DNA from 3 places in the Halioglobus maricola genome. Region 1 is predicted to be linked to each of the others. Evidence: predicted binding sites of a transcription regulator. Region 1 holds the regulator's gene; each other region holds the start of a gene.
The links. The regulator sigma-54, encoded in region 1, starts transcription at its own class of promoters, with help from an activator protein. The targets are predictions, from matches to a motif close to TGGCACANNNNTTGCNNT.
Positions count from the first base shown of each region.

Region 2: the regulator sigma-54 is predicted to act here: its motif matches at 4,299-4,316, upstream of EY643_RS00785 (alginate export family protein).
Region 3: the regulator sigma-54 is predicted to act here: its motif matches at 4,337-4,354, upstream of EY643_RS02345 (LruC domain-containing protein).

Region 1 covers NZ_CP036422.1:984,998-995,322, reverse strand. Annotated here, with positions in the region: gene EY643_RS04465 (calcium/sodium antiporter) at 1-558, shown strand, start outside; gene EY643_RS04460 (KpsF/GutQ family sugar-phosphate isomerase) at 571-1,554, shown strand; gene EY643_RS04455 (KdsC family phosphatase) at 1,554-2,072, shown strand; gene lptC (LPS export ABC transporter periplasmic protein LptC) at 2,072-2,629, shown strand; gene lptA (lipopolysaccharide transport periplasmic protein LptA) at 2,613-3,179, shown strand; gene lptB (LPS export ABC transporter ATP-binding protein) at 3,157-3,882, shown strand; gene EY643_RS04435 (RNA polymerase factor sigma-54) at 4,026-5,513, shown strand; gene hpf (ribosome hibernation-promoting factor, HPF/YfiA family) at 5,652-5,939, shown strand; gene ptsN (PTS IIA-like nitrogen regulatory protein PtsN) at 5,948-6,400, shown strand; gene rapZ (RNase adapter RapZ) at 6,404-7,258, shown strand; gene EY643_RS04415 (HPr family phosphocarrier protein) at 7,260-7,529, shown strand; gene mgtE (magnesium transporter) at 7,536-8,888, shown strand; gene yjgA (ribosome biogenesis factor YjgA) at 8,881-9,402, shown strand; gene EY643_RS04400 (YhdP family phospholipid transporter) at 9,396-10,325, opposite strand, start outside.
Region 2 covers NZ_CP036422.1:168,156-178,480, forward strand. Annotated here, with positions in the region: gene EY643_RS00770 (CmpA/NrtA family ABC transporter substrate-binding protein) at 1-811, opposite strand, end outside; gene EY643_RS00775 (CmpA/NrtA family ABC transporter substrate-binding protein) at 1,099-2,280, opposite strand; gene EY643_RS00780 (ANTAR domain-containing response regulator) at 2,277-2,897, opposite strand; gene EY643_RS00785 (alginate export family protein) at 2,955-4,190, opposite strand; gene EY643_RS00790 (TonB-dependent receptor plug domain-containing protein) at 4,590-6,557, shown strand; gene EY643_RS00795 (YfiR family protein) at 6,557-7,159, shown strand; gene EY643_RS00800 (sensor histidine kinase, YfiR-like protein-associated) at 7,156-9,231, shown strand; gene EY643_RS00805 (bifunctional protein-serine/threonine kinase/phosphatase) at 9,224-10,325, opposite strand, start outside.
Region 3 covers NZ_CP036422.1:523,853-534,177, reverse strand. Annotated here, with positions in the region: gene EY643_RS02355 (vWA domain-containing protein) at 1-1,155, opposite strand, end outside; gene EY643_RS02350 (hypothetical protein) at 1,238-2,182, opposite strand; gene EY643_RS02345 (LruC domain-containing protein) at 2,188-4,302, opposite strand; gene EY643_RS02340 (adenylosuccinate synthase) at 4,502-5,794, opposite strand; gene EY643_RS02335 (ATP phosphoribosyltransferase regulatory subunit) at 5,791-6,978, opposite strand; gene EY643_RS02330 (DUF2065 domain-containing protein) at 7,000-7,191, opposite strand; gene hflC (protease modulator HflC) at 7,331-8,206, opposite strand; gene hflK (FtsH protease activity modulator HflK) at 8,209-9,378, opposite strand; gene hflX (ribosome rescue GTPase HflX) at 9,422-10,325, opposite strand, start outside.

The sequences.
Region 1 (10,325 bases):
ATCACCCAGATGGTCCGCAGCCAATCCAATGATGAAGTGCTGGTAGAAGAGGCAGAAGAGGAATACCTGCCACATCTCAAGCCGGCCCGCGCCTGGATAACCTTTGGTCTCGGCCTCGCCCTGCTAATTGCAAGTTCGCGGATGCTGGTATGGGGGGCGGTAGTGGTTGCGGAGTCACTGGGTGTCTCCGAGTTGGTTATCGGCCTGACGATTGTCGCCATCGGCACCAGCTTGCCAGAGCTGGCCGCCACCATAGCCAGCGCGTTGCGCGGACACACCGAGATCGCGCTCGGCAACGTCATTGGCTCCAACCTGTTTAATTTACTCGCCGTGATGTCAATTCCCGGAATCGTGGGCGCCGAATCCCTGGAGCCTTCGGTGATTACTCGCGACTACCCGATGATGACTTTCCTCACAGTGTTCCTCGCGCTTGCGATCTACATCAGCCGACGGCGCAGCCGCTCGAACGAGGGCCATTCCTACGTTGGCCGAACGGTCGGGGTGTTGTTAGTGTCGTTCTACGGCCTGTATTATTATTGGCTCTACATCACTATCTGACCGGGCCAGTTTATGGCATCACAATCTAGCTCCATCCATGCGGCCTCAGCCAGGCGCACCATCTCCATGGAAGCCGCCGCAGTCGCTGAACTGGAAGCGAGAATAGACGCGGCGTTCGACCTTGCCTGTGAATTGCTGCTGGCCTGCGAGGGCCGGGTTATTGTCACCGGCATGGGTAAATCCGGACACATCGCGCGCAAGATAGCAGCCACTCTATCGAGCACAGGGACCCCCGCATTTTTCGTTCATCCAGGTGAAGCCAGCCACGGCGACATGGGCATGATCACCGGCGCCGATGTCGTCATCGCCCTTTCAAACAGCGGAGAGGTCGCGGAAGTAGTGAGTCTCATGCCACTGCTGAAACGGATTGGAGCGGCTATCATTAGTTTCACTGGCAACCCCTCTTCCACTCTCGCCACGGCGTCGGACGCCCACCTGGATACGGGCGTGGAAACCGAGGCCTGCCCGCTCAACCTGGCTCCCACATCATCTACCACGACCGCATTGGTTATGGGCGATGCACTGGCCATCGCGCTGCTGGAAGCGCGCGGCTTTACGGCAGAGGATTTCGCTTTTTCCCATCCCGGGGGAACCCTTGGCAAGAAACTGCTTCTAAAGGTTGAAGACCTTATGCAGACCGGTGCAGCAGTGCCGCGCGTGTCCGCAACAAGTTCCCTGTCTGAGGCGTTGCTCGAAATCAGCGCTAAAGGCCTGGGAATGACATCAGTCACAGACGAGGCCGGCAAGCTTGAGGGGATTTTCACAGACGGAGATCTGCGCCGCGCGCTCGATGCACAGGTGGACATCAACGCAACATCGATGGGCAAGCTGATACATACCCGGCCGAAGACGGCACGGCCAGGGATGCTGGCAGCAGAGGCGCTGAGAATTATGGAAGAACATGAAATTACCTCACTGCTCGTGACGGCAGACGATGGCCGCGAGATCATCGGCGTACTTCACCTGATGCACCTGCTCCACGCCGGGATCGCCTGATGGCCGACGCAGAAATTGCGCAGTCACTGAAACTGCTCGCCCTTGATGTCGACGGCATCCTCACCGACGGTCGGATTTACTACGGCAATAATGGCGAGGAGCTCAAGTCCTTTAACATCAAAGATGGTCTCGGCATCAAACTACTCCAGCAGGGCGGTGTAGACATCGCCCTGATCACTGGCCGTAGTTCCGACATTGTCGCGCGCCGCGCCAGGGAACTCGGCATCAACGACGTAATCCAGGGCCGCGAGGACAAGCTCACAGCCCTGAAGAGCCTGTGCCAAGACAAAGGCATCACCCTGGCAGAATGTGCCTACATGGGTGATGACCTGCCCGACCTCGCGGCGGTGCGCGCCGCGGGCCTTGGTCTCACCGTCAGCGATGCAGCCCTGCCAGTTCGTAACGCTGCCGACTGGATCAGCGAACTTGCTGGCGGCCAGGGCGCCGTGCGCCAGGCCTGCGAAATGATTTTGACGCTGCGCGGTACACTGGATTCGCTGCAGGCCGACTTCGACTGATGCCCCGCCCCGCACTGCAAATACTCCTGGCTCTGGCAGTATTGCTGGCGGCAAGCTATTACTGGAAACCACAAACAGCCGCCACCCCTGACCTCGCGACCAGTGAACGTCACGAAGCGCTGCCTCTCACCTACATCCAGACCGTGCGCACCTGGGCGTTCGACGAGCAGGGCGTCCTCAGCGACATTCTGGAGGCCGAGAGAGTTGATCGATTTCGCGAGGGTGACTACTCGATGATGATGGAACCAAGGTTTTACTCCCATAGTGATGAGGGTAAAACCTGGTCCGCCAAGGCGACTCGTGGCCGCTGGGAACACAACCGCGAAAGGCTACTGTTGCGAAAAAATGTGGTACTGTCCCACGACCAAACGGGCACTAACATGGCTACGCACGTACTGGATATTTACTTGGACAAACGTACCGCGGAAAGCAACCGGCAGGTCACGATCACCCAGGGCAAAAACCAGACTGTCGCCGACGGCATGATCGCCAATCTGGTAACGGAAACCATAAGCCTCAAACCCAATGTGGAGAGCATCTATGTCCAGTCGCCCTGAGCGACCTTGCGCCCTGATCGCGCGCCTGCTGGCTGCAGCTTCCCTGGCCCTGGTAGTCACCGGGCCGGCGAACGCGCTGCCCGATGATCGCAACCAGCCGATCCTGATTGAGGCCGACGAAGCAGTCCGCGACGAAAAGCAGGGATTCACCCGCTATGTTGGCAATGTGACCATGGACCAGGGCAGCCTGCATATCGAGGCGGAACGAATTACCGTTTATCACGATGCCAAAGACGCCGACCGCATTCTGGCAGAGGGCGCGCCGGCGCATATGCAACAGCAGCCCGAACCCGAAAAGGGGCTGATCAAGGCATACGCCAACATTATCGAATATCACAAGGCCGAAGACCGGGTTCAGCTGCGCGAGAACGCCAGTATCGAACAGGAAGGCTCCACCGTCACCGGCGACAGCATAGATTACTTTATTACCGAGCAATTGGTGCGGGCCGATTCAGACAAGAGCCGCGAGGACAGCCGTGTTCAGGTCGTCATCGAGGCCGCAGCCCTCGACCAGGAAGAGGAAGCCAGTGGCGACACTGAAAGCGAGTAATCTGGCGAAGGCCTACAAGGGTCGCGAAGTCGTTCAGGACGTTTCCATCGAATTGGAAAGTGGCCAGGTGGTGGGTTTGTTAGGCCCCAACGGGGCCGGTAAAACGACCTGCTTTTACATGATTATCGGAATCGTGGCGGCCGATCGGGGCACCATCGAGCTCAACGGCGAGGACATCACCCCCCTGTCCATGCACGAACGCGCCCGTCACGGTATCGGCTATCTGCCGCAGGAAGCGTCAATTTTCCGCAAATTGAGCGTGGCCGACAATATCCTGTCGATTTTGGAAACACGGCCTGACCTGAACCGTAAGCAACGCAATGAGCGCTGCCAGCAGTTGCTCGAGGAATTCAACGTCGAGCATCTCCACGACAGCCTCGGCCAGTCGCTTTCCGGAGGAGAGCGACGCCGCATAGAAATTGCCCGCGCCCTTGCGACCGAGCCTGACTTCATCCTGTTGGACGAGCCTTTCGCCGGCGTGGACCCGATCTCAGTGAATGATATAAAACAGATTATCACCCATCTGCGCGGTCGCGGGATTGGTGTACTGATCACCGACCACAATGTTCGCGACACTCTGGATATCTGTGAAAAAGCATTCATTGTCGGGGAGGGTCACATCATCGCAGCGGGCAGTGCCGATGAGGTACTGAACAACCAGCGGGTCCGCGACATATACCTGGGCGAGCAGTTCTCACTCTAACGCCCACGCCCTTTTCAGGCAGCTGTCAACAAGCAAATTTCGCGCCAAAACCTTGCAAGCCATCTTGGCCGAGCGCTAAACTCGTCTACGTTGTATTGCACGGCGCGCCCATCAGGACTCGCCTGAGGAAACTCGATTCACCAATGAAGCAATCGCTGCAGTTAAAGCTGGGCCAGCAGCTGACCATGACCCCGCAACTGCAACAGGCTATCCGCCTGCTGCAATTGTCGACCATGGACCTGCAACAGGAAATCCAGCAGGCTCTCGACAGCAACCCCATGCTGGAGACCAGCGAAGAGGAGCAGGGCCCCAGCGAATCGGCCAGCGCCGACGATGCCGCCGCTACCGGCGATGGCCCAATGGAGAGCCTCGAACAGGCCGACATGGCCGGTGACGCTGCACCTCAGGAATCATCGCAGACGCTTCCGGACGACCTCCCCGTAGACACCCAGTGGGACGATCTGCTGCCCTCGAGTTCAGCCCCCCCACCGCCACCGGATGAGTTCCCCGAAGGCGATTTCGAGCCCCGTGGCGGCTCTCGTCAGTCCCTGCAGGAACACCTGTTGTGGCAGCTCAATCTGAGCCGCCTGTCGGACACAGACCGATTGATCGCAATGACGATTATCGACGCCACCGACGACAACGGACGCCTCCAGCTGGACCCTGAAGAGCTTCATCAATCGCTGCTGGAGGCGGAACTGGATATCGATGAAGACGAGGTCGTCGCCGTGCTGCACATGCTGCAGCAGTTCGAACCGGCCGGCGTCTGCACCCGCGACCTACAAGAGTGCCTGTTGGTTCAGCTCCAGCAACTACCTGCAGACACCCCTTACCTGGAGCAGGCACGTCAGGTGCTCAATCGCCACCTGGGACAGCTCGCCAGCGGGGATTTCACCCAGATCCAGCGCCGCACCCGATTGAACGAAAGCCAGCTGAAGGATGTGCTCGCCCTGATCCAGACCCTGGACCCGAACCCAGGTGAGACCTACGCCCCCAGCGATGTCGAATATGTGATTCCGGATGTATTTGTCAGCAAAAAAGAAGGCCGCTGGTTGGTGGAACTCAACCCCGATATCGCACCACGCCTGCGTATCAACAACGAGTACGCGAGCCTCATCAAGCGCGCGGACAGCAGTGCGGACAACACCTTCCTCAAGGACAACCTGCAAGAGGCCCGCTGGTTTCTCAAGAGCCTGCAAAGCCGCAACGAGACCCTCATGAAGGTGGCGACTAAAATCGTCGAACACCAGCGCAACTTCCTCGAATATGGTGAGGAAGCCATGAAACCGCTGGTGCTACACGATATCGCCGAAGCGGTAGAGATGCACGAGTCGACCATATCCCGGGTCACAACCCAGAAGTACATGCACACCCCCCGCGGCATATTTGAGCTGAAGTATTTCTTCTCCAGCCACGTGGCCACCACCGCGGGCGGAGAGTGCTCTTCCACCGCTATCCGGGCTCTCATCAAGAAGCTGGTTGCCGCCGAGAATCCGCGCAAACCACTGAGCGACAACAAAATCACCCAATTGCTGGAAGAACAGGGCATCAAGGTCGCCCGACGCACCATCGCAAAGTACCGGGATACGCTGCTGATACCGCCGTCTAACGAGCGCAAGAGGCTGGTATAGGCAATGATTGGCCCCACAGTGGAAAAAATTACTCGCCGGGCAGGCCTTGGTCTAGAATTTATCCTAGAGGATTCAAAATCCGGCTGTGCCGGTTCCGGGCGGCAATCCCCCGGGTTCACCAAAAGAAGGAGCAAGTGTATGCAACTGAATGTCAGCGGACACCACGTGGAGGTCACCTCAGCTCTGCGGGAGTATGTCGAGAGCAAATTCGAACGACTGCAACGACATTTTGATCAAATCACCAACGTCCAGGTCACTCTGATCGTGGAGAAAATGGTTCAAAAAGCGGAATCCAACGTACACATATCCGGCGCGGATCTATTCGCTCACGCCGAATCCGATGATATGTATGCCGCAATCGACGCCCTGGCGGACAAACTGGACCGCCAGCTCATCAAGCATAAGGAAAAGACAAGAGGACACTGAGCCCAGCCATGCAACAACCGCTGGATACAATTCTGACCCCGGAGCGCACTGCCTGCCAGGTGCCCGGGGTCAGCAAAAAACGACTATTTGAAACAATCGCCCACATTATCAGCGAGGACCAGATTTCCCTGAGTTATGACGAAATTTTTGCCCAGCTGATTGCCCGCGAAAAACTGGGAAGTACCGGCCTTGGACTCGGCATTGCCATTCCACACAGCCGCATAGACAACTGCACTCAGCCCCTGGGCACTCTGGTAACCCTTGACGAGGCTATCGACTTCGACGCACCGGATGGCCAGCCCGTCGACCTGGTGTTCGCATTGCTCGTACCCAGCGAGGCACACCAGCAGCATCTCGACACCCTGGCCCAGATCGCTCGCAAATTCAGCGACGCAGATTTTTGCAAGCGCTTGCGCGGGGCTGCGGATGCGTCGGCCCTGCACGCGCTGGCCACTGGCTAGACAATGCAACTGATCATCATCAGCGGACGCTCCGGATCAGGCAAAAGTACAGCCCTGCACCAGCTGGAAGATGAGGGCTACTATTGCATCGACAACCTGCCCTCTTCGCTGCTACCTGCTCTGGTCGCAGAGACCAGCGGCGAAGCCTTCGGCCATTTTCGCGGCACAGCTGTCTGCATCGATGCTCGCAACGCGTGGAAAGACCTCGCCAATTTCACCGCGACCCTGGAATCCTTGCCCGATTCGGTTAACACCGAGATCCTGTTCCTCGACGCCCAGGAAGCAACGCTGATTAAACGCTTCAGTGAAACCCGGCGCAAACATCCGCTGAGCTCTGAGGCGATGCCTTTGGCAGAGGCCATAGAGTACGAGTGGCGCCTGCTGGAGCCGATCTCCAGCGCCGCTTCGCTGGTGCTGGATACCAGCCAGATGACCATCTACGAGCTGCGTGACGCCATCAAACAACGCCTGCTCGGGGCTACCGGCGGCAGCATGTCGATATTGATTCAGTCCTTCGGTTTCAAGCGCGGCGTGCCCGCTGATGCCGACCTTGTTTTCGACGTGCGCATGCTGCCCAACCCACACTGGGTCAAAGAACTGCGACTGAGTACCGGCCTGGACCAGGAGGTACAGAGTTTCCTTGAGGCACAGCCACTGACCGACGAATTGTTTGGCGATATCAGCGCGTACCTGAACAATTGGCTGCCGCGCTACCGCGACAGTAATCGCAGCTATATGACAATCGCGATAGGTTGTACCGGGGGACAACATCGGTCAGTATATTTGGCTAACCGCCTGTTCCAGCATTACCGGGAACAATTTCCAGCCATGCATATAAGACACAGGGAATTGCAGTAAGTTGATAGAGACTCAGGTGACCATCGTCAACAAACTCGGCTTGCACGCCAGAGCAGCAGCGAAGCTCGTGGGCTGCACCTCTGCGTTTTCCAGTGCTATTGAGGCTGGCCGCGACGGCAATATGGTGGACGCCAAAAGCATCATGTCGGTGATGATGCTGGCCGCGGGCAAAGGCTCCGTGCTTGATCTGCGTGTCGACGGTCGCGACGAGGAGGAAGCTCTCGCCGCTATCACCGCTCTCATCGCAAACCGCTTCGACGAAGCGGAGTAAGTCCGAATGCCACAGAACCTGGCAAAACAACAGGAGACACTCGACCGGCTGACGCTAGCGCTGGATAGCGGCGCCATGGTCGACGTTCGCCGGATGCTCAATGGCATACCGCCGGCGGATATTGCCCACCTGCTTGAGTCATCCCCCCCCAGATTCCGCAACATTCTGTGGAAAATGGTGGATGTGGAACTCGAGGGCGAGGTCCTGGGAGAGCTTTCCGACGAGCTTCAGGCGCATTTTCTCTCGCGCATGGATGCATCCGAAGTTGCGACGATAGCCGAAGGCCTTGAAGACGATGACCTTGCGGACATCCTGCAACAGCTGCCTGATCGGGTTACGCGCGAAGTCCTCAATTCGATGGACCATCAGGATCGGGCACGCCTCGAGCAGGTAATGCACTATCCGGACGATATCGCCGGTGGTCTGATGAACACGGATACGATCACCATCCGTGCCCGCCTGACCCTGGATGTCGTGCTGCGCTACCTGCGCCGCCACGATGAAATTCCGGAAATGACGGACAATTTGATCGTGGTAAATCGCACCGATCAATTTATCGGCTTGTTGCCACTGCGTACTCTGCTCGTGTCCGACCCTTCGGCAACTGTGCGCGAGATGATGGTGACCGACGTGGACCCCATTGCCGTCAACACACCAGACGATGAGGTCGCCCGCCTGTTCGAACGCAATGACTGGGTCTCAGCACCGGTTGTCGACGATAGTGGCCGCCTGCTGGGCCGGATCACCATCGATGACGTGGTCGACGTAATTCGCGAAGATGCGGATCACTCCTTTATGTCCATGGCTGGCCTGGATGAAGAAGAGGACACCTTTGCGCCCGTGTCCAAGGCTGCCCCACGAAGGGCGGTATGGCTCGGCATAAACCTGTTCACCGCTTTTATCGCAGCCTCCACCATCAACATGTTTCAGGGCACCATCGAAAAAGTCGTGGCCCTCGCAGTACTGATGCCCATCGTCGCTTCAATGGGAGGCATCGCCGGCACCCAGACCCTGACTGTACTGATCCGGGGTATTGCCATTGGCCAGGTGGGCAAAAACAACCAGGCCTGGCTATTAACCCGCGAGGTTACTATCGGACTGATCAACGGCGTTATCTGGGCGGTCGTTGTCGCCATCGCGGCATCGCTATGGTTCGACGATTGGGACATCGGCATCATTATTGCCGCCGCCATGGTTATTAATCTTGTCACCGCCGCATTCACCGGCGCAGCGCTGCCTCTGGTATTATCGCGCCTGAACATCGATCCCGCCCTGGCAGGCGGGGTCATTCTGACCACAGTGACCGACGTGGTGGGCTTTGTCTCCTTCCTCGGTCTGGCGACGCTTTTCTATGCATAACGAATCAGAAGCCCCTGAAGACGAGTTTGAAGAGGGCCCCAGCAAGAGCGAAGTAAAACGGCAAATGCTCGCGCTTCAGGCACTGGGTGACAAACTCACTCGGCTGAAAGACAAGGAACTCGCGCGAATTCCTATCGATAGCGAACGCCTGATGGAAGCAATCATCGAGACGCGTAACATCCGCAGCAACAGTGCTCGCAAGCGCCACATGCAGTACATCGGCAAGCTCATGCGTGACGTTGATGCCGCCGCTGTAGAGGCCGCGCTGGATGCGCTTCACAAGCCCGCGCGCGACGCAAACGCGCGCTTCCATGAACTGGAGGAACTCCGCGACGAGGTGCTGGAAGCGGGTGTATCCGGTGTCGAAAAAGTCCTGGCCCTATGGCCACAGGCCGATCGCCAACAACTGCGTCAGCTGGTATTACAGGCCCAGCGCGAACAGAAGAACAACAAGCCCCCGGCTGCCAGCCGTAAACTGTTCCGCTACTTGCGGGAACTTCAGGAAGATCACTGAGGCAAAGGGGCGTTGGGGTCGACCACTTCGAGCCCCAAAATGGATATCTCATTGGGGTCCGGCACGTTGTTCGGATCGACTGACTCCACCAGCGCCTCCACCTGCCGCCGTGTCTCGTCGTCAAAAATACGATCGAATTCGATCGTTGGTTCGCTCCAGTTACCGCCGATAGTGTAGACGCCACTGGAAAGCCGGTTCACCTGCTTTTCGAATACCTTGGACACCACGAATACGCCCGCCGCAACGGGCAATCCGGCGGCCAATGCTGCTACCCAAGGCAAGTTATTGGCGACAGGCAATGTAGCGACCAACTCGCCATCAAGCGTCTCATCAATAAGGTCGGATTCGAGAGTGAAGACGAATCTGGACGAGCTCCCCTCAACTGCCATAGCCGGCACAATCAAAGTCCCGCTCTCCAGCCCCATCTTTCCCTGTAAGCTATTAAAAGGCACGCCTGACTCAAACATATGCGTGAGGCTCAAACGTCTCGCCACTTCAGCCAGATTGAAAATACTGACGAGGCGCAACGCTCCGGTGGCGCCGGCTGGCGTTTCGAGGAAACGCCCGCGCTCCATCGACAGATTAAGCTCGCCCTCAGCCGCTGTCAGCGCAAAATCCTGCGGCGACCCAGGCCATGTCAGACCGACATCTACACTACCACTGCTAGTTTCCAGGAATTTGTCGTAGCCAAAATGACCCAGCGTGTCACCGAAATCGTCAAAACCAAGAGGTGCGCTGAGCGCAGTCCGCTCACCCTGCAACCAGTGCAACTCGGCTGGAGCCTCAGGCGTCAACACCAGGCTGGCGAGTTCGCCATGTATGTCAGTGGCGCGAATGGAACTCCCCTCCGAGAACAGGCTCATCTGTAACTGACCCAGGGGCTCACCATCCAACACCAGATTGGAGATCACGACCTGCATGTC
Region 2 (10,325 bases), 820 kb from region 1:
CTTTTTCCGGATTGTTCTTCCAGATTTCGTAGTCGGTGATGACAGGAACACCTATACCCTTGAATACCGCTTGTTGGTTCCAAGGCTCACCCACGCAGTAACCATAGATGGTGCCAGCTTCCAAAGTAGCAGGCATTTGCGGGGGAGGTGTTACAGAGAGCAGCGCCTCGGCATCGATCTGGCCGGAGATGTCGCCCTTGTGCGGCGCGTAGTATCCGGGGTGGATACCGCCGGCTGCCAGCCAGTAGCGTAGCTCATAGTTGTGTGTGGATACCGGAAACACCATGCCCATGTTGAAAGGCTTGCCCTCGTCGATGTATTTGTCGACAACGGGCTTCAGGTAATCAGCCTTGATCGGATGAACTGGCTTTCCGTCCTCGTGAGGGATATTTTTCTTCATCTCCTTCCATACAGCATTGGATACGGTAATACCGTTGCCGTTCAGGTCCATGGAGAAGGGGGTGACGATATGGGCCTTGGTGCCGAAGCCGATGGTTGCAGCCAGTGGTTGGCCCGCGAGCATGTGGGCACCGTCGAGCTGGCCGTCGATGACGCCGTCCAGCAGCACTTTCCAGTTGGCCTGGGCTTCCAGGGTTACGTACAGGCCTTCGTCCTCGAAGTAGCCGTTTTCATAGGCGACTGCCAGCGGCGCCATGTCAGTCAGTTTGATAAAGCCAAATTTCAGCTCGTCCTTCTCCGGCTCGCCCAGTTCGGCGTATGCGGAAAAGGGCAGTGTGGCACTAAGTACGGAACCCAGAGCCAACGCGCCCAAGCGGCGGCGAGTTATGGAGAAGATTGTTTTGCGAATCATCGGTTACCCCTCGTGTGAACAAATACGCAATCACTCTCCTCGTACACCGGCGGGTCGGCCAGAGAGGGAGAGCGTCGATGCTCAAGGAGAGATTAGCGATGTAGTTGGTGTTACTGGGCTAGACGGTTACAAAAGCCGCGCCAACTTATAAGAAATCTATTAAAAACAAAGACATAAGGTGTAACGGGGTGGCATTGGAGAAGCATTTACAGCCACCGCGATGGCCTGGCGCACCAAACTGGCACGCGCCGGCTCTAATTTTGGGCGTTCAGTAATTCAGCAAGAGTTCAGCAACTGAGCATGAGATCAGGGCCGAGCTCTATACCGGGTTCAATCTCCCAGTTTTCGCTGTGTTGCCCCAATGGCTTGTAGTCCTGGTTGGGGCAGGGCAGGGCCAGATGGCGCGCTGCCTCGCGGTATAGGTCGGTGCGGAAGGTGCGTTGTACAAGCGATCTCACATCCTCAGCGGGCAAGGTTTTGCCCATCAGGTCGCCGATCTGGTTCAGCAGCCATTCGCCATCTGAACGCCAGGGGAAGCCTGCCTGGAACCGCCCAAACACGTGAAAGTGCGGCAGATCTGCCTCCGCTTCACCCTTGCTGAACGAGAATTGTCCGGTCAGCGCGGGGCGCAATACTTCCGGGGGAAGATCCAGATACTGTGGTTCGGACAAGACCGAGACTGTTTGTTCCCGGTTGAACGGGTGAGATAGCCAGGTGCAGGTTTCCATTAGCGCCAGACGCAGGCGGAGGTGACTGCCGGGATTGTTCTGGTGCCAGTTTTCGGTGACACCCAACACTTTTTCTACGCCGTTGTTCCAGATCTGGTAGCCCGTGGCTTGTACCGTTCCGATGCCGTATTGCACGGCCATACTGTTCCAAGGCTCACCGACGCAGAAGCCGTCGATGATCCCTCGGCCCAGGCTATCGACCATCTGCTCCGGCGGTAGCACGATGATGTGTACGTCCCGTTCGGGGTCTATGCCCCCAGCCCGCAACCAGTGGCGCAGCAACAAGGTGTGGCAGGAGAACGTATGCGCTGCGGCCAGGGTGATTTGCCTATCGCCACTTTTGAGATAGCGGGCAAAAGCGGTTGCGGTACTGCATGCACCCTGGGCGGGGTCGCCGCCATGTTCGGCTATCTGGTGGGCCAGGCCCTGGCCCACCGTGATCGCGTTGCCGTTAAGGCTGAGTGCCAGTCCGGTAATGACTTCCGCGCGCATGCCACCCACGCCGAGCGATGTCGCTAGCGGCAGCGGTGAGAGCATTTGCGCCGCGTCCAACACGCCGGCCACCAGTTTGTCTCGCACGTTGGCCCAGGACACTTCATGCTGCAAATCTACCTGCAGGCCGTATTTTTCGTAGAAGCCGAGTTCCTGGGCCATGATCAGCGGAGCGCTATCAGTGAGTTTGAGAAACCCCAGGCTCAATTCATTTTTTTCTGCCGGTGGCAGGCGTGTCACATCGCTCATCGGCCCTTTCCTTTTAGTTGGGTGCGCTCCAGGATTTCAATGACCTCCCTGGCGACTTCGCCAAGAGTGCGGTTCTTGTCCATAGCGAGTTTGCGTAGGGTGGAAAAAGCTTCCTCCTCGTCGACCTTGTGTACTGTCATTAACAGGCCCTTGGCTTTTTCGACGAGCTTGCGCTCCTCCAACTGGCGCCGGGTTTCATCCAGTTCTTCTCGTAAATTATTGAACGCAGAGAACTGGGCCACGGCGATATCGATGGCCGCGCGCACTCGCTCGGCATTGATGTCCTGGGCCTGGTAGGCCGTGACACCAGCGCGGATAGCATCGCTGATAAAGCTCTGGTCGCCCGCCTCAGAAAACATGACAACCGGTCGTGGGTTATGGCTTGAGGCAATGCTCAATGATTCGAGGACGTCCCGGTCGGGAGAGTCGAGGGCGATTATCACAACGTCTGGCTCCTGTTGGGCCATCTGGTACAACAGGCCCGAGGCCGTGGGAATGACAGAGAGTACTTCGAAACCGACGTCTCTCAATTTTCTTTCTACTATGGTGGCGCGGGAGCGATCGTCGTCGACGAGTATCACTCTCAGCACCGCAGCTGCTTCATCTTGTTTAGGCACGTAAGAAAGTGTGTCGGTGGGGGGTGGATACCCCCACCGATACTGGCATCTCCAGAATCAAATCTTGAAGTTTACCGTCATCCACGCTTTATCGGTATCAGCGTATGCATCCGAGTCAGAAGAGAAGCTGGCGTACTTGAGCTGGAAGCTCCAGTTTTTGTCGTAAGCCCAGGTAGCTACCAGGTCGATTTCGGAACCGTAGTCGTCCGACGAGTCCTCCGCGGCGAAATCGTGGTAGATGCCGGCAAGCTTGACCGGCCCCAGTTTGCCGGCGAGTCCAACGTACATATCCTCGATGCCGTCCCCGGGTGTGATCAGGAACTTGTCAGCCCAACCCTGGAACTTGTGCAGGGTGGCATAGGGAGTTTTGAACCCCACACCGTCGCCGGCACCCAATACCTCATAACCCAACGTGGCTTTGACGCCACTAAATCCGAAAGATCCTTCGAGCATGTAGTAGTCGGCATCGTAGTCCAGCGGGCTGTCGCCGGCGTCTGACTGGGTTGCCCATGCGCCCTTCAGGCCGACGGGGCCAAATGTGCCAGCATATTCAAGCCCGTAGGTGTCGGAAGAGTTACCGACAGTTTTGCCCGCCGCATAGTCGTTGTCCTCGTCGATCTCGAGCCCGTAGTAGAAGCCGGTCAGAGTGTGGCTGTCAGCGATTTTCCAATCGCCGCGAACAAAGTGATTTTCACCGTGGTGGTTGGCCGGTTGTACAGGGCCGTCGTCCGGGCCAAAAATCCGGTTGATGTTGTAGACGTAGGCGTAGTCCAGAGTGATTGCATCGCTTTTGTACAAGGCGCGGAATCCGTCGTAGGTCTGCTCATTCTGACGCCAACCGACACCACCGATGAAGCGCTGGCTACCATGCAGAATGCGTTGGCGACCGTAGGCGCCGGAGGCTTTGTCAAAGCTGTATTTGGCCCAGGCCTGGTTAACCTCAGTGCCTTCCGGATCCGCAACGACAGGATACTGGGTGTTGCCGTTCGCTGTGGAGTTGTAGTCGTCGTCGCCGATGGCAGTGACGTCGTCAAACTCGGTCAGAAACGAGAAACCCTTGTAAGCGGCGGATGTGAAGGTCAGGCGCGAGCGCAAGGTGGAAGCCTTGGCGTTGCGATCTATTCCATCCTGATCGACATATTCGTAGCGATAACGGAAATTGAAAGACGCCTTTCCTTCCGTGAACATGCTGGTGAAGGATGTGGAATCTGCTTCTTCGGCGTATGCGGGTGCTGTCATTGCACCGGCCACAGTGGCTGCCAGAATCGAGCGTCTCATGAAAGATACTGCCATTTTTCTACTCCTTAAAAACGACAAAAGCCCATGCGCAGCTCCGGGATTTCTCTCGGTATGCGCACAGGCTTCGTTGCCAGAAAAGTCAAATTGTTGGGACGCTCGTGCATTGCAAACTTCGGGCCAAATCTTGTAAACCTTGATTTTACACGGGTTTCGGGAGGGCGTAGAGCGGGCCGCAGGGCCGTAGTGCACCTGTGCCGGGCGTGGCTGCACTCAACTGGTTCGCGCGCTATCCGTCACCTGTAAGCACAATTTTTGTGTAAATTGCGACCTTCGGCACAGAGTTGCCCAATAACGGGTGCTTGATGTGTAGTATCCTCGCTGCTCGTTAAGGAGTGACGATCAGGGCCCGGTAATGCCGTTGGGCTAAAGAATAAAAAAGCGAAAAGAGACTCCATGGTTTTTTACAAGCGCGTGTCGATGGCCTCCAGTGCCCTGATATTGTCTGGATTGGCCTCATCAGCCTCCTATGCAGAAGATATTGTGGATATGTCTCTGCGCGATCTCATGGATCTGCAGGTGTTCACCTCGGCGACACGTGTTCCGACCCAGCTTACCAAGGCACCAGGAACGGTATTCAGGTTTTCACGCCAGGATTTTGCCCGTTTCGGTGCTCGCAACGTCACGGACCTGCTCGAGTTTGTGCCCGGCGTGCAGATTAACCAGTATCGCAAGCGGCATCGCTCCATCTGGGTGCGTGGACTGCTTGATCGCTACAATTCAAAAATGGTGCTCGAGGTAGACGGTGTTCGCACTCGCAGCCTCTACTACAATCACTTTTCACTCGACGATGCCTTTCCACTGGAGCAGATCGAGAGTGTCGAGGTGGTCCTTGGCCCGGTATCCAGCCTCTACGGCGCCAATGCATTTGCGGGTATTATTTCGATCAAAACCCGGGATTTTTCCGCGGATTCCAAGCTGCAAATGACCGCTGAAGTGGGCGACCATGAGCGGCGCAAGGTCTCGGGTCTTTACAACAGTGAGAAATTCCAGGCTTTCGGTAGCTATCTGGAACAGGACGCGCCGTTCAGGGAAGACCGAAAGAGTTTTATCGGCAGTGATGTACTGCAGCCTCTGGATGAGGACTACCAGAGCCTTCAGTTAAAATTGCGCCCTCTCGATGGACTCACACTGAAGCTGGATTACAAAAAAAGCGAAGTCCCGTTCCTTTTCATTCCTCCCACCCAGGATGGATTTATCGAGGAGGAGTCGACCCAGTTTACCGCGGCCTATGAAGTGGGGTCACTGGAGAGCGGTCGGCTGGAGGTGCATGCCTATCACAACAATCTCAATGCGCACGAGCATGAGGTTGAGCAAGAGACCCGTCAGCTGGGTTATCTGGAACATCAGGATGCAACGATGGCGGGCGCTTCTGCACTGTTCTTGCGCAGGTTCAGTGAACACACTCTGGCAGGCGGTGTGGTTTGGGAGCGGGAGGCTGCCGACAATACCAGCTATACCCGTTACTACTATTTCGCCGATGGCTTTCTGGACCCTCCGGAGCAGGGCAATCTTCTTTCTGAGCCTGATTTCGAGGCCGATAACCTGGCGGCGTACGCCCAGGACGTCTGGGTGCTTCCGTCGAAACTGGAACTCACGCTGGGTGTGCGCTACGACGACTTTGAGCACTACGGTGATCATCTGAACTACCGCGCCGCTCTGGTGTATGAGCCCAGCGAGCGACATACCGGAAAGTTGATGTACGGTACAGCGATTCGCACGCCAAACCTGCGTGAGTCGCTGAAGGTGCTTGAAGGGAATACTTTTGTGCCACCGGAACTGGAACCAGAGGAAATAAACTCTCTGGAGCTTGCCTATCTCTACCAACTGGATTGGGCCAACGTTAGCGTCACCCTGTTCCATAATGAGCTGGATAATTACATCCGTGAGGTGCCGTCGCCCGAGGATGAGTACTTCGCAAATATCTCGGAGACAGTGACCTTCGACGGAGTTGAATCTGTTGTAAACCTGCGCCCTCACGAGGCACTGGATATTCGTTTTGGGGTCAGCTACCTGAATACGGAAGATCCGGACGGGTACGACTTGCCTTATCTTTCGGAGTGGAACTCGAATCTGAAGTTTGAGTATCGGCTGAGTGAGCGGCATACACTCGGAGCAGCGTTTATTTATGGCAGCGACCGCGAAGATCTCAACTTCTTTGATGATGACGACGCGGACGCATTCGTCATCACCAATATTTTCGCCAGTGGCCAGATATCCAAAGGTCTTAGCTATTCCCTTGGCGTCGATAACCTCTTTGATGAGCGTATCTACGACCCGGCTGCTGATTTTGGCGGCCAGCACAACACCGAGCGCGCAGAGCGGGAGGTTTGGGCCCAGCTAGCCTGGACTCTGGATCTCTGATGTTCGCGATGATATCCCGGTCAGTGAGGGCAATGGCAGGGTACTGTCTGAATGCAGTGCTGCTGTGTCTGTTGGCAATATCTTCAAATGTCAGCGCTGCGGAAGCTGCGCCGGGACAGGTGGATACTGTATCCCGCGTTAAAGCAGCGTTTATATTGAATATCGCCAAGTTCGCAAAGTGGCCGGAAGCGCCCTCGCTAGACGTCGAAGAGGATTTCACCCTCTGCCTGTATCAACAAAACTCGCTGGGATCCGCAATTGAACTGATTGAGGGCCGAAGTGTGGGTGCTTTAAGTTTGCGCAGCCGGGTAGTGGATACCTTGTCTTACGAGGATCAATGCCATCTCCTGTTCGTTGCTGCAGCAGACCTTCCGGCATTCCATGAAGCCCTGCCTGCGGTCGGCTCGCTTCAGTCGCTGACCATCGTCGACCAGACCGCGTCGGATAACGGGGGTCCTATCCCCGAGGGTGTCGTGCTTGCACTGAAACGCCGGGGCGAGCGCATCGGCTTTGCGATCAATCTGGATACTGCTTCGCTGGCGGGCATCAGGTTCAGTTCCGAGCTACTGAAGTTGGCCGAGATTGAGGTGCGTGAACCATGATTGGTTCCTGGAGTGCCCAATCAATTCGCAAAAAATTGATACTGGTGATGCTGTTGGTAAGTGGCAGCGTACTGGTGTTGGCTTCACTGGCCTTTTCCATCTCAGACTGGATGACATCGCGTGGGCATCTCAATGAAAAGTTGCGCGCTGAGGCGGGCATCATTTCCCGTAATGTTGTTTCTTCTTTGGCGTTCAGTGATCCTGCTTCAGCCGGTGAAACACTGGCGAGCCTTGGTATAGAAAGGGAACTGGTTTTTGCGGTTCTCTATGACGAACAGGGCGAAGTGTTCGCGAGTTTTGCAAACGCAGATGCAGAGTATATGGTGCCATCGGCGCGGGATCTACAGATTCCCGACGGTGTGCTCAGCGTCACTGAACCCGTTTTGCTTGATGGTCGGACCATTGGCACTGTTGTGCTGGTATCCGAAATGAAAATCTGGCAACAGCAGCAATTGCGCAAAGGTCTGTTGGCACTTCTCGTTTATGCGGTCGGCTTGCTTGTGAGTTTGTTGCTGGCATCGAGACTTCATAGGCTAGTGACGCGTCCGATCATGGAGCTGGCAGCGACTGCAAAGAAAATCACCGCGACGCGAGACTACTCCCTGCGCGCTGCACAGCAATCCGAGGATGAGACGGGTAGCCTCGTTTCCAGCTTCAATGAAATGCTCGGGGAGATTCAGGCCAGAGATAACCAGTTGCTGGAAATTCGAGAGAAGTTGGAGCAGAAGGTCGAAGAGAGAACAGCTGAGCTGCGGCGCCTTGCCGATGAATATGCCCACCAGGCTTCGCATGATGCGCTGACCGGGCTGGCCAACAGAATCACATTTGAAGATCGTTTGCAGATGGCACTTTTGAATGCTGAACGCTATAAGCACTCGGCTGCTGTTTTGTTCCTCGATTTAGACCGATTCAAGACGATAAACGATACGCTGGGGCACTCGATTGGAGACCAGTTACTGCGGCGTGTAGGTGAAAACCTGGCAGAATGTATTCGCGAGAGCGATACGCTTGCTCGTCTTGGCGGTGATGAGTTCGCGCTATTATTGCCTCAGGCAGAGCCTGATTCGCTGAGCGATGTTGCCGAGAAGGTTATCGCTGCAGTGAACACGCCCGTTGTTATTGATGGGCATGGTCTACAGGTAAATACCAGTGTTGGCATCAGCCAGTTCCCCGAGGATGGGTGCACAACGGGAGAAATTATCAAGAATGCCGATACCGCTATGTATGCGTCCAAAGCGCTCGGTGGCAATCGATTTGCATTCTATTCCAGCGCAATGAATCAGCGAGCAGAGCGGCGTCTGGCTCTCGAGGTCAAACTTCGCCAGGCCTGGAGTGATGGGCGTTTCCACGTCCACTATCAGCCAAAGTTTGATGTCGCTTCACTGGAAATGGTTGGGCTGGAAGCTCTTGTGCGTTTGCATGACGAGGAAGAAGGGGACATTCCTGCGTCAGAGTTCGTGCCACTTGCAGAAGAGGTGGGCATGATCAAGAAAATCGATCTTTGGGTGATCGAAAAAGCCTGCGATGAGGTGTTGTCCTGCGGTGGTGGGGAAGTGCCGATCAAGCAACTGTCGGTAAACATTTCCCCGGGGCATTTCGTCGGCGATGAATTGTATGACGAGCTCGCCAGTATTCTCGAGCGCACCGGATTCCCGGGGGACTATCTCGAGCTCGAGATTACTGAATCTGTGATTGGCACACAGTCGACAGATATTCACCAGCAGTTACAGCGAATCCGAAGCCTCGGTATTGAGATTGCGATTGATGACTTTGGTAAGGACTACTCGTCACTGAGCCGGCTAAAGCAGCTGCCATTGAATACGCTAAAAATTGATCGTTCGTTCATTAGCGATGTGTGTGAGACTCAGGACAACGCGACGATCGTCAGCACCATTATTCTGATGGCGCACAATCTGAATCTGAAGGTTGTTGCTGAGGGGGTTGAAACGCCCAGCCAGTACGCATTCATCAAACAGCACAACTGTCATTCTTTCCAGGGCTATCTTTACGCAAAGCCGATGGCCATCGAAGGCATTGTGGCACTCGTAAAAAAAGCTGGTTTGGCTAGCTGAACAGCAACATGAATGTTGCCAGCTGGCTGAGGGCGAGAATGCCTGCTATCAACTTCCAGGCTCTCACCGGATCGCGGTCCATCAGGGGCCGCTGGCGATACTCAAGGTACAGCGGATTCGGATGCTTTAGCTCGTAGGCGAACTCCATTACATCGGCGTGACGACGCTCAGGCTGGTAGCGCAGGCTTTTTCGCAGCGCGCCATCAATCCAGTGAGGCACCAGCGGGTTGATTCGATAACTCTCTGTATAGTGGGTGTTGAGGAAATCCCGTGGGCTTTTGCAGTTCTCCAATTTTCCGCTGAAAGGCAACTCACTGGTTAGCATTTCGTAGCTGATGACGGCCAGCGAGAATTGATCAGCCTGATAGTTGGGTTTGCGGCCGACCGTGTATTCGGGCGCCGAGTACTGTGCCGTGCCCAGCGCAATATCTCTCGTGATTGCTGTCTCTATTTCGCTCAGCCCCGCTGCGTGGCATGAACCGAAGTCAATGATCTTTACCTGGCCGTTGCGGTCGATCAGGATATTGTCTGGTTTGATGTCCTGATGCAGGGTCTCGCGGCGGTGAAATGCGCGAATGCCCTTGGCAATCTGGTCGATCAGATAGACAGCCTCTTCAACCGCTGGCCGGGGGTGCTCCAGCATCCAGCGAGACAGGGTGATGCTCGGTATATATTCGGTCAGGTAGTAAAGGCAGCTTTTAGGCCGGTCAGTTTCCACCACCTTGATGACATAGGGGCTATTGATGCGATTGCCTATCCAGCTCTCCAGCACGAATCGTTCGATGTAAGCCGGATCGTCGTCAAAATTCACCGAGGGCGTCTTCATGCAAAACTGCGCCCCGGATTCAACATCCTCTACCTGGTAGATCTGGCTGCGATTGCTGGCGTGTAGCTCGCGCACAACCCGATAGCCATCGAGAATCATGCCCTCCTCGAGAAAGGGCGGAAAACTGAGCTCCGTCAGGCGCTTCACAACGTCATCGATGCCCGCCGCGGGTAGCTGATCCACACGTATTAGCTGGCAGCTCAGGTTATCTTTGCTGCCCGCTGCAAAAGCGGCGTCAGCCAATGCCTTGCAAGCGAGATCGAGATCG
Region 3 (10,325 bases), 460 kb from region 1:
TTTGCTCTCGTCGTTGGTAAAACCACTCTGGACCACCTCAGTGGCGACGAAGCCGGAGGAGTCAACCTCATCCGCTGGCCGCCACTGGAAAGTCGCAAAACCGGACGCATCAGTGAGCGTGGTCTTGGCGTCGGTCAGGGCTGGATCTTCTTTCACTGGCAGGATCCAGGCGAACTCGCCACTACCCGGTGCGGCAACTTCACCGGTGATCTGCCACAGCGGGCCGGGAATAGCATCGTCCAGCGAATCCGGGTCTGGCGTGAGGTCGACGATTTTCTCAACCGTCACCGATGGAGAGCAGAGTTGAAACGCAGCTTCGCGCAGGGCGTCCTCAAGCTCATCAAAATTTGGTTCGCGATAAACGTCGTCTGTGGTGATATCGAAGGGGTCGCCATCGGGATGGACATCGGGCCCTGAAATTTTCTGAATGCGCGCGAGCGACGCATTCGACGACACACCATTGCCCACGGCTACGACGAGAATGTGCGAATCCTGTGATTTCAAATTGTTGGCATTGGCTACCGCGCGATCAGCCGCCGGGTTTTTATCAGACCCGGTAGTTTCGTTATCGCTCAGGGGCACCTTGTTGTTGTACTCATCGTCGGTCACCCGGTCATTGCGAATCACCTGAGTGGGGTCACCGTCGGTGATAAACACCGTGAGATGCGGCACATCAAAAGAAGGACGTGGTGCAAACGCTGAACCTAACCGGCCCATGCGCAGGCCGTCTTCCCAGTTGGTATTGCCGCCCGGGTCGTAATCGTTATCAACGTAATTGTCGAGAAATACCTTGGTATCGTCTGTGACCGTGATGTAGTCACCGCGATTAAAGACGCCGATCTTTGGAAGCCGCGCTACCTTGGAAAATTCCGCCACGGCCATCGAGGAACTGGTATTTTTGATCGCCGCAGTAAACGCTTTAAAGGCTGTACGCACGTTATCGTCGTTGTCACCGATGGACCCGGACTCATCGAGAATCATCAGCACATTCAGACCGCAAGCCTGCTCAAGGTCGGGGTTGTCGATCGGGTCTTCGGTATTGCGCAGCACGGCGTGCCCCTCGTGGCTGGCCACGAGAGACAGTGAAAAGGCCACGATGCCGGCAAGGGTGGCAGACGTGGCGCGGGCAGCAAATTTCCTTATGCTGGGATACAAGGGACATCCATTTTCTTGTGCTTTTCACCATCTTTTCCTTGATTTACTTCCAAGTCAATAGCTTAGCGAAGCGAGCGCGGTGCTAGATACGCAACCGATCACCCGATTGTTGCCGCGACCAGGGATAGTAAAGGGCGTCCTCCGGCGACTGCAGTGGCAGGATGACAACCAGCAGTTCGGTGGTCGAACCCGTGAGATTGAGCTCCCCCACATAACGGCCACCCACCAGGGGTGTACTCAACTGACAGGCATCAAAATTGATCTCGTAGTCACTACCCGTCTGGCTGTATTCGCTGCAAATAGAGAGGTACGCTTTTTCATCGAGTACCGCAGACACATCAATATCTACGCTCAGCACATAGGTATCGTCAAAGACAAAGCCGTCGGGAACCTGCAGGTCCTCGGTGGCGATGCGGGACTCCCCCAGTAATTTATCCACGGTAAATCCTGGCGCCTCTACGACCAGGCGCTGCGCCGCAGCGAATACCCGATCGTTTAGCAACAGCGCCTCATGCTGGGGCTTGCGTTCCGGGTCCAGGCGCAGAAACGCCTGATAGTCTGCATCCCCGCCAGCAGTGAGTCTGCCGGCCAGAATATTCAGGGCGCCCAGCACTTCCTCTGCCGGCAGCGCCATCACCTGGTTCGCCATCGCTGTAGTGAGGCTGTTCATCGACGCGTACCCGGTGACGCGCCCTTCTTCATTCAGCTGGAAGAAGTCACCGAACACGATTACGGCGTAACAGAGTTCTTCTTCACAGGCCTTGATCAACAAAGGCTGGTCGGGCGTCTCAGCCAATTCGGGATAGCTGTCCAGTACATCACCGAAGTCAAAGTCGCCGCTGAAGTAGCCGTCGTGTTCTTCAAGCACCTGGCCTGTACGGGTCGCCACCGCACTCTGTCGGTCGTCCCAGCGGTACAGGCCGGCCACCGCCCCTGGCGGCAGTGGGCTGCCAATGCAGCCGCCGATCGCGCACAGCAGCAACAGAATGATCGCGAGATCGATAGGTTTACGTTCCACAATATTCATTTGCACTACTCCTGAAAAAGTTTTTCAGCGATAGCATTTTCAGCACGGAACCAGTCGCTGCTTTGGCCTCCGCCGTTAGACACATAGGCTTCGAAGGAGGGGTAGGTCTGAACAATGTCATGACCCTCCTCGGTGTGTGCCCAGGGGCCGCCGATCACAATCGCCCAGGGCAGGCCGGAGGATGTCTGGTAATACTTGCCCGCGGATGGGTTAGACGCGTCGTCGTAGCTGCCGAGCGCACTGGCTTCGGCTTTGATGGTGGGCGGGCGGCCCATCAGGTGCACTTCTGTACGGCGCGCGTTAACGCCAAAGATGAACGGATTGAACAGCAGGTCATCTGCGATATCCGCCGACACCTCGCCCGTCACTGGAATCGTCAGCTTGAAACGACTTGCCGATGTACCGCCACAGAAGTCCTCGGTGCGATAGAACTTGCAGCCCTCTCCCTTGGTGACATGGCGGAAAACATTCTCGTAGATAATAAAGACCGCGTTTTCGCTGCCCGCGCCAACTTCAAGAAATGAATCTGGCTGATACTCGCCGCCCACCTTGAGCGACATATTGGCCTGATCGACAGCCGCGCGCGGCAACCCCGGAATCTCCACGGCAAAGCCACTTTTGATCGAGGCGCCGATCGCCTCTACTTCACCAGAAATGACAATCGAATCGATGCTGCGACTACCCGGATCGTTGTCCAGCGAGACCGCATTCAGCTCGGTGCGATAGCTAAGCACGAGATCGTTCATGTCGTAATCGCCCTGACGCGGCCAGAGGTCTTCATACGCGAGAGTGACGGACGAGTTCGCCGCCGGGTAGTAGCTGGTCGTCACCCGGCGGCCGAACAGCGACACCTCGTAATCTTCAACTTCGCCATCGGCTGCCCCGCCAACTGCGGGTAGGCTCGGCGAACTGGAAATGCGAAAACGCGCCCAGGTATCACCGGTTGAGATGTCGGCGGGCACGTCAAAAGAAATGATCTGGGAGCCATTGTTGATGTAGCGGCCATCCAGAATTTTCTCACTCGTGTCGAAGCTGCCGTTGTCGTTGTAGTCGATCCAGGCGTTCACATAACCTGCCCCGGTAGCCTTTATCGAGATCAGCGCGGTCTCGCCGGCGGCAAGGTCGGTAATAAAGCTGACGCCGTCCTCGTCATCCGATCCCACACTATCGTCAGACTCTGGCGCGGACGGCGGCTGCACTTCACTATCGATTCGCGTACCGAGTATCACCCCCCCCTCCTCGAGTTGATGGCGTGGGCCGTTTTTCGCGAAGGACGTGCCGTAGCTGTCAGGCGCGTCGCCAAAGTCGAGTTTGGTGGAGGGCAACGGCGTGACGGGTGCAAGTGCACAGCGCGCACCGTCGTTTTGCGATGAATTCGGGCCCTGGGCGTAGGGCTCAAGAGTCGGTGCACTGCTATCCACCGATATGCGAAACACCTGGCCGTCGGTATTGCGGCTGGCGTAGAGATTGCCGTCGACGTCGAAATACACGGCACCAAAGGTACCCCGCTCCGAGAGCCGGGCCAAAAATTCAACCGCGCCGCTGTTGGGGTTGATCACGACGAGGTCCCCGGCAGACGTAACGGAATACAACTTGCCATTGTCCGGGTGAAACGCCATGTCGAAGATCTGCAGCGACAGGGTGCGGCCGTCGACAATGCGCTTGGGGGTCAGGTAATTGTCTGAAGCGGGGTCCAGATCCACCCGCCACAAGCCGTGACTACCGCCGCTGCCGCGTTTGTAGAAATAGTACTGGCTGCCACTGACGGACACATCGCCCACGTAAAAATTGTCGTTAATGGATGTCGTTAGTGGCAGTGGCTCAAGCGTGTAGTCAGCGGTCAAACGGGCCACAGTCTTATGCTCGTAACTCCAACCGTAGATGTATCGATCTTCAAGGTTGAAACCGACGCCATTGAACTTATCGCTGGTACCGATGTTGTTGGCGAGTTTCTCTACATAGCCTGTGGACAGGTCCACGCCATAGAGCACGGCCGTCTTGCCCTGAACTAAAAAAGCCTGCGCGGGGCAGGAGGTGAAAGGAGATGCTGCGACATTACCCGCAGGTACAATCGTCGCTACCGCCAGTAGCAAGGCTGCGCAGTGGTTCTCGATCTTCATGCTGTTGCTGCTCTTCCGATATTGTATCGGTCGTACAGCAAGTAGCTTGCCAATTCCCCGAAAGCCGCTAAAACAGCGGGCTAGGCGCAGATCCGCGAGGGAACGCGGCGGGAAATTCCATCAATGCTTCGCGATTTGCAACTGAAATGGGGAACCGACCCGTGCGGGCCAGGATTCCCCAACAGCGAGGGGCGGCTAATCAGCCAAAGGGATGGCGCAGAACAATCGTCTCCACCCGGTCAGGCCCGGTGGAAATAATGTCGATAGGAGCGCCCACAACTTCCTCAATTTTACGGATGTAATCGCGCGCGGCCTGCGGCAACGCTTCAAGGCTCTGGGCTCCCAGGGTGGACTCGCTCCAGCCGGGAACCTCCTCGTATACTGGGTGCAGGCCTTCGTAGTCGTCTGAATCAACGGGGTTGGGCACGGGCTTACCGTCCGCGCAGGCGTAGCCCACACAGATCTGGATAGACTCGAGGCCGTCCATGACGTCCAGCTTGGTCAGGCACAGGCCACTCACCGAGTTGATGTTCACCGCGTTGCGCAGGGCAACGGCGTCGAACCAGCCACAGCGGCGCGGGCGGCCGGTGGTAGCGCCAAACTCATGGCCTTTCTCCGCCAGGTGAGCGCCGGTCTCGTCAAACAGCTCGGTGGGGAATGGGCCGGAGCCAACACGGGTGGTGTAAGCCTTGGTGATACCCAGCACATAGTCCAGGTACAGCGGGCCGAAGCCGGAACCGGTGGCGGTGCCACCAGCGGTGGTGTTGGAGCTGGTCACGTAGGGATAGGTGCCGTGGTCGATGTCCAGCAGGGAGCCCTGGGCACCCTCGAACATGATCTTGGCATTGGTCTCACGGCACTGGTGCAGGATCGCGGTCACGTCAGCGATCATCGGCTTGATCTCCTCGCCCATGGCGAGGGTGTCGGCCAGCACTTTCTCGTAGGACAGCGGCTCGGCGCGGTAATAGTGCTCAAGGGCGAAGTTGTGATACTCCATCACGTCCTTGAGCTTGCGCGCGAAACGGTCCTTATCCTGCAGGTCGCCCAGGCGCAGGCCGCGGCGGGCGACTTTGTCTTCATAAGCGGGGCCGATACCGCGCCCGGTGGTGCCGATCTTCTCATTGCCGCGCTTGGCCTCGCGCGCCTGATCCAGGGCCACGTGGTAGGGCAGGATCAGCGGACAGGCCGGGGAAATCTTGAGGCGCTCACGCACCGGCACGCCGGCTTCTTCGAGGCCAGCCATTTCCTTGAGCAGCGCATCCGGTGCCAGCACCACACCGTTGCCGATCAGGCACTGCACGTGTTCACGCAGGATGCCGGAGGGGATCAGGTGAAGAACGGTCTTCACACCGTCAATAACCAGCGTGTGGCCAGCGTTGTGTCCGCCCTGGAAGCGCACGACGGCACTGGCCTGATCAGTCAGGAGGTCGACGATCTTACCTTTACCCTCATCGCCCCACTGGGTGCCGAGAACTACTACGTTTTTGCTCATGGTGTTGCTCTTTCGAGTGGTTTCAATTCCCAGGATCCATCCTGGTCTGTCAGCTCCCTGTCACAGCGCACATCCACCGCGCCACCCAGGGTATTGATCACAATCTCGCCGGCAGCGCGCAGCGCCTCGGCCTGTGCCAGCAGCTCAGGATCGTCGCTGTCGGGCATGCTGATAGCGCCTTTGGGCTCGCTCGCGGCGGCCGCCAGGCCCATCAGGGCTTTCAAATCGGTGGCGAAGCCAGTCGCGGGGCGAGCCCGGCCGAACACTTCGCCGACATCGTTGTAGCGGCCGCCGTTGGCGAGCGCCTGGCCGTGGCCGGGCACATAGGCGGCGAACACGATACCCGTGTGATAGTGGTAGCCGCGCAGCTCTGCCAGGTCGAAGTAGATCCTGATGTCCGGGCGCTGGCGGCGGATATCGGTAGCCACGTCCGCCAGGGCCTCCACGGCGGCCAGGGCCTGAGGAGCGCGCTCGGCAAAAAATTCGCGGGCGTCGGCAAGCACACTGTCGTCGCCATGCAGGTCGACCAGGCCGACAATCAGTTCGGCCGTGGTCGCGTCGATCTCGGCGCGGGCGAGCGCGGCGGTGAGGTCGGGGACAGATTTGCGTTGCAGGCAGTCGAAAATGGTCGCTTCCAGGCCGGCATCCAGCTGGGCACTGTCCAGCACTGCCTCGAAGATACCCACGTGGCCGAGGTCCAGGGTGATTGTGCTCTGCAGTTCAGCGGCATCCAGCGTTGCCAGCATCAGCCGAATTACTTCGACATCTGCCGCGAGGCTGTCGTCGCCGTAGAGCTCGGCGCCGAGCTGGATCGGCGAGCGCGATGCCATCAGCGACTTGGGCCGGGTGTGCAGGGTAGAGCCGGCGTAGCACAGGCGGGACACGCCCTCGGGCGCCAGGCTGTGGGCGTCGATACGCGCCACCTGCGGAGTGATGTCGGCCCGCACGCCCATGGACCGGCCGGAGAGCTGGTCGGTCAGTTTAAACGTGAGCAGGTCGAGGTCGTGACCCAGGCCAATCAGCAGGGAATCGGTAAATTCCACCAGCGGCGGAATAACCAGTTCATAGCCCCAGGCGCGGAACAGGTCGAGTAAACGACGGCGCAGGCTTTCCACAGTGGCAGCCTGGGCGGGAAGTACTTCCTCAATGCCGTCTGGCAACTGCCAGCGATCAACGGATGTCATCGGGAACCCTAACTTGAAACCCTAGTTAAATACGTACAACAAAACCACGCCCAGCAGCATGCTACCGAGGCCGATGTTGCGAATCACGCGGTCTTCCATCTGGGCCACCATCGCCAGCATATTGCGCCAGCGATTGGGGCTGATGAAGGGCATCGCGCCCTCAATAATCATTACCAGTGCCAGCGCTACCGGGAGAACCTGCCAGAAATCCACATTTCCCCCTTTCAAAACCGCCAGACACAAAAAACCGTGGCTTCATCGCTTGTGGCACAAACGACGAATCCCACGGTTGCGGGATGCTACCACATCAGAGGGGCAGCATCATACCCTTTGGACGTGAATCCAGCGGCCGTTACTTGCCGCCGCTGGAGTCTTTCAGGTAGCGGAAGAACTCGCTATCGGGCTGCAGCAACAGCACGTCGCCCTGGCCCTGGAACGCTTCCTGATAGGCCTTGAGGCTACGCGTGAACGAGTAGAACTCAGGGTCACGGTTGAAGGCCTCGGCATAGGTGTTGGTGGCTATAGCGTCACCTTCACCTCGCACTAGCTGGGCATCGCGGTAAGCGTTCGCTGCAATCACCGTGACCTCGCGGTCGGCGGCGGCGCGAATACCCTCAGCCAGTTCCTGGCCCTGGGCGCGGTGCTCACGGGCTTCCTTCTCACGCTCGGCGTTCATCCGCTGGTACACAGACTCAGAGACGTCGCGCGGCAGGTCGATCTGCTTCACCCGCACATCGACCAGCTCCACACCCAGCTCGGCGTTGACCACGTCGCGCAGGCTGTCAGCGAGCCTCAGCATGAGCTGATCGCGCTCACCGGAAACCACTTCCTGGATCGTGCGCACGGCCACCTCGTTACGCAGGCCGTCGTTAATACGCTGGGCCAGCAGGCCCATGGCGCGCGCTTCCTCGCCGTTAGTGGCGGTGTAGAACTTCTGCGTGTCCGACACCTTGAACTTGGCGTATGAATCCACAATCAGCGCTTTCTTCTCCTGGGTGAAGAAGGGCTCGGGCTGGGAGTCCACAGTCAGCACGCGGCCATCAAACTTGCGCACGTTGTTCACAAAGGGAACCTTGAAGTGCAGGCCGGGTTGGATATTCGGATTGACCACTTCACCAAACTTGAGCAACACGCCCCGTTCGGTTTCCTTGATGACATAGATTGAGCGGCTGCCGACAAAGACCACAAGCGCAATCAGGATCATGACGGTTAAATTGCGATTAGACATGATTAGCGCCCTCCTCTGCGGCTGGAACTGCCACTGGCCGCGGCGTCGCGACGCAGCTGCTCAGTGACCTGGTTGGTGAGCTCACGCAAGGTGGCGGAATCAAACGTTGTACTGCCCGAAGTGCTGCGGACCTTGCTCTGCTCGGCGAGCTTGTCCAGTGGCAGGTACATCATATTGTTGCCGCCCTCTACATCCACCATCACTTTGCTGGTGTTGGCATACACGCCCTGCACCGCATCGAGGTACAGACGTTCGCGGGTGACTTCCGGCGCTTTCTCGTATTCGGTGAGCAGCTGGATAAAGCGCTCGGCCTCACCCTCGGCATTGGCGATCACCTGTTCGCGGTAGGCGCTCGCTTCCTCGACCTGGCGCTGAGCCTGACCGCGGGCCTCTGGCACCACTGCATTGGCGTAGGCCTGAGCTTCGTTCTTGACCCGCTCCTCGTCCTCGCGAGCCTTGATCACGTCGTTAAACGCGGCCTCGACCTGGCTGGGCGGTCTGGAGTCGTCAACGTTCACCGCGGAGACCAGAATGCCGGTCTCGTAGATGTTCAGGTATTCCTGCAGGCGCTGCTTCACATCGATACCGATCTGGGCGCGGCCCTCGGTTAGTACGAGGTCCATGCTGGTGCCACCGACAACGTGGCGCAGGGCACTCTGTGCAGCATGCTGCAATGAGCGCTCAGGGTCGCGTACCTTGAGGACAAAACTGGTGGGGTCGTCGATCACGTACTGCACAGAGAGTTTCACCTCGACGATATTCTCGTCCTGGGTGAGCATGGACTCGCTGAGGGTCGCGGCGCGAACCTTGGTCGTGTTGACCTTGGTCACCACGTCGATGCCCGGCGGGTTCCACTGGAGGCCCGGCTGCACGGTGTCGTAGTACTTGCCGAAGCGCAGCACCACGGCGCGCTCCTGCTGATCGATCTGGTAGAAGCCCATCAGGCCCCACACCAACAGGCCGACAACGGCCACAACCACCACTACGCCAATAGGGAAACCAGCGCTACCTTTTGAGCTGCCACCGGAAGAACCGCCGCCGCCAAACAGGCCACCCAGTTTTTCCTGCAACTTCTTCAGCGCTTCATCGAGGTCCGGCGGCCCTTGGTCGCCATTGCCCCAGGGGTCGTTAGGCCCCTTGTTGTTACCGCCACCCGGTTCATTCCAGGCCATGTTGAAACTCCTTGGTTAAAAAGTGGTGTGAGTCTATCAAATTTTAGAACAAAGGCTCAGGGCCTTTCTTCATTAGTCGATTCCAATCAGCGCGCGGCAGTCTCACCTGCAGCTGCGCAGTGCCATCATCGGCATAATCTTCCGATTCCACAGCGCCCAGGGCGTAAAACGCCGCCCGCAGCTGCCCCTGGTCCGGGGCAAGATCCAGCGCTTCGTTGACCATGTCCTGGCCCACCAGTTCGCTCACCGCCTGCAGCAGCAGGTCGACACCGGCACCGGTCACGGCACTCAGCCAGACCCGCTCGGGTTTGCCATCGGCATCGCGATCTATACGCGGCTGCTGCTCCAGCAGATCGAGTTTGTTGAAAACTTCCAGCCGCGGGATCTCTTCCGCGCCAATCTCCTGCAGCACATCGTGCACCTGGAAGATATTGTCCTCGCGCTCGCCGCTGGCAGCGTCGATCACGTGCAGCAGCAAATCGGCGTTGAGGGTTTCCTCCAGCGTCGCCTTAAATGCTTCCACCAGCTTGTGCGGCAGATGGGCGATAAAACCCACGGTGTCCGCCAGCACGACCGGGCCCACGTTTTCCAGCTCGAGCCGGCGCAGGGTCGGGTCAAGGGTGGCAAACAACTGGTCGGCGGCGTACACGCCAGACTGGGTAATGTAATTAAACAGGGTCGATTTGCCCGCGTTGGTGTACCCGACCAACGAGACAGTGGGGATTTCCTGACGACGACGCGAACGGCGGCCCTGGTCGCGCTGCTTGCGCACCTTTTCCAGCCGCCCGGTAATCGACTTGATCCGCACCCGCAACAGGCGACGGTCCGTTTCCAGCTGGGTTTCACCCGGGCCGCGCAGGCCGATACCGCCTTTCTGCCGCTCCAGGTGAGTCCAGCCGCGCACCAGCCTTGTGCTCATATGGCGCAACTGGGCCAGCTCAACTTGC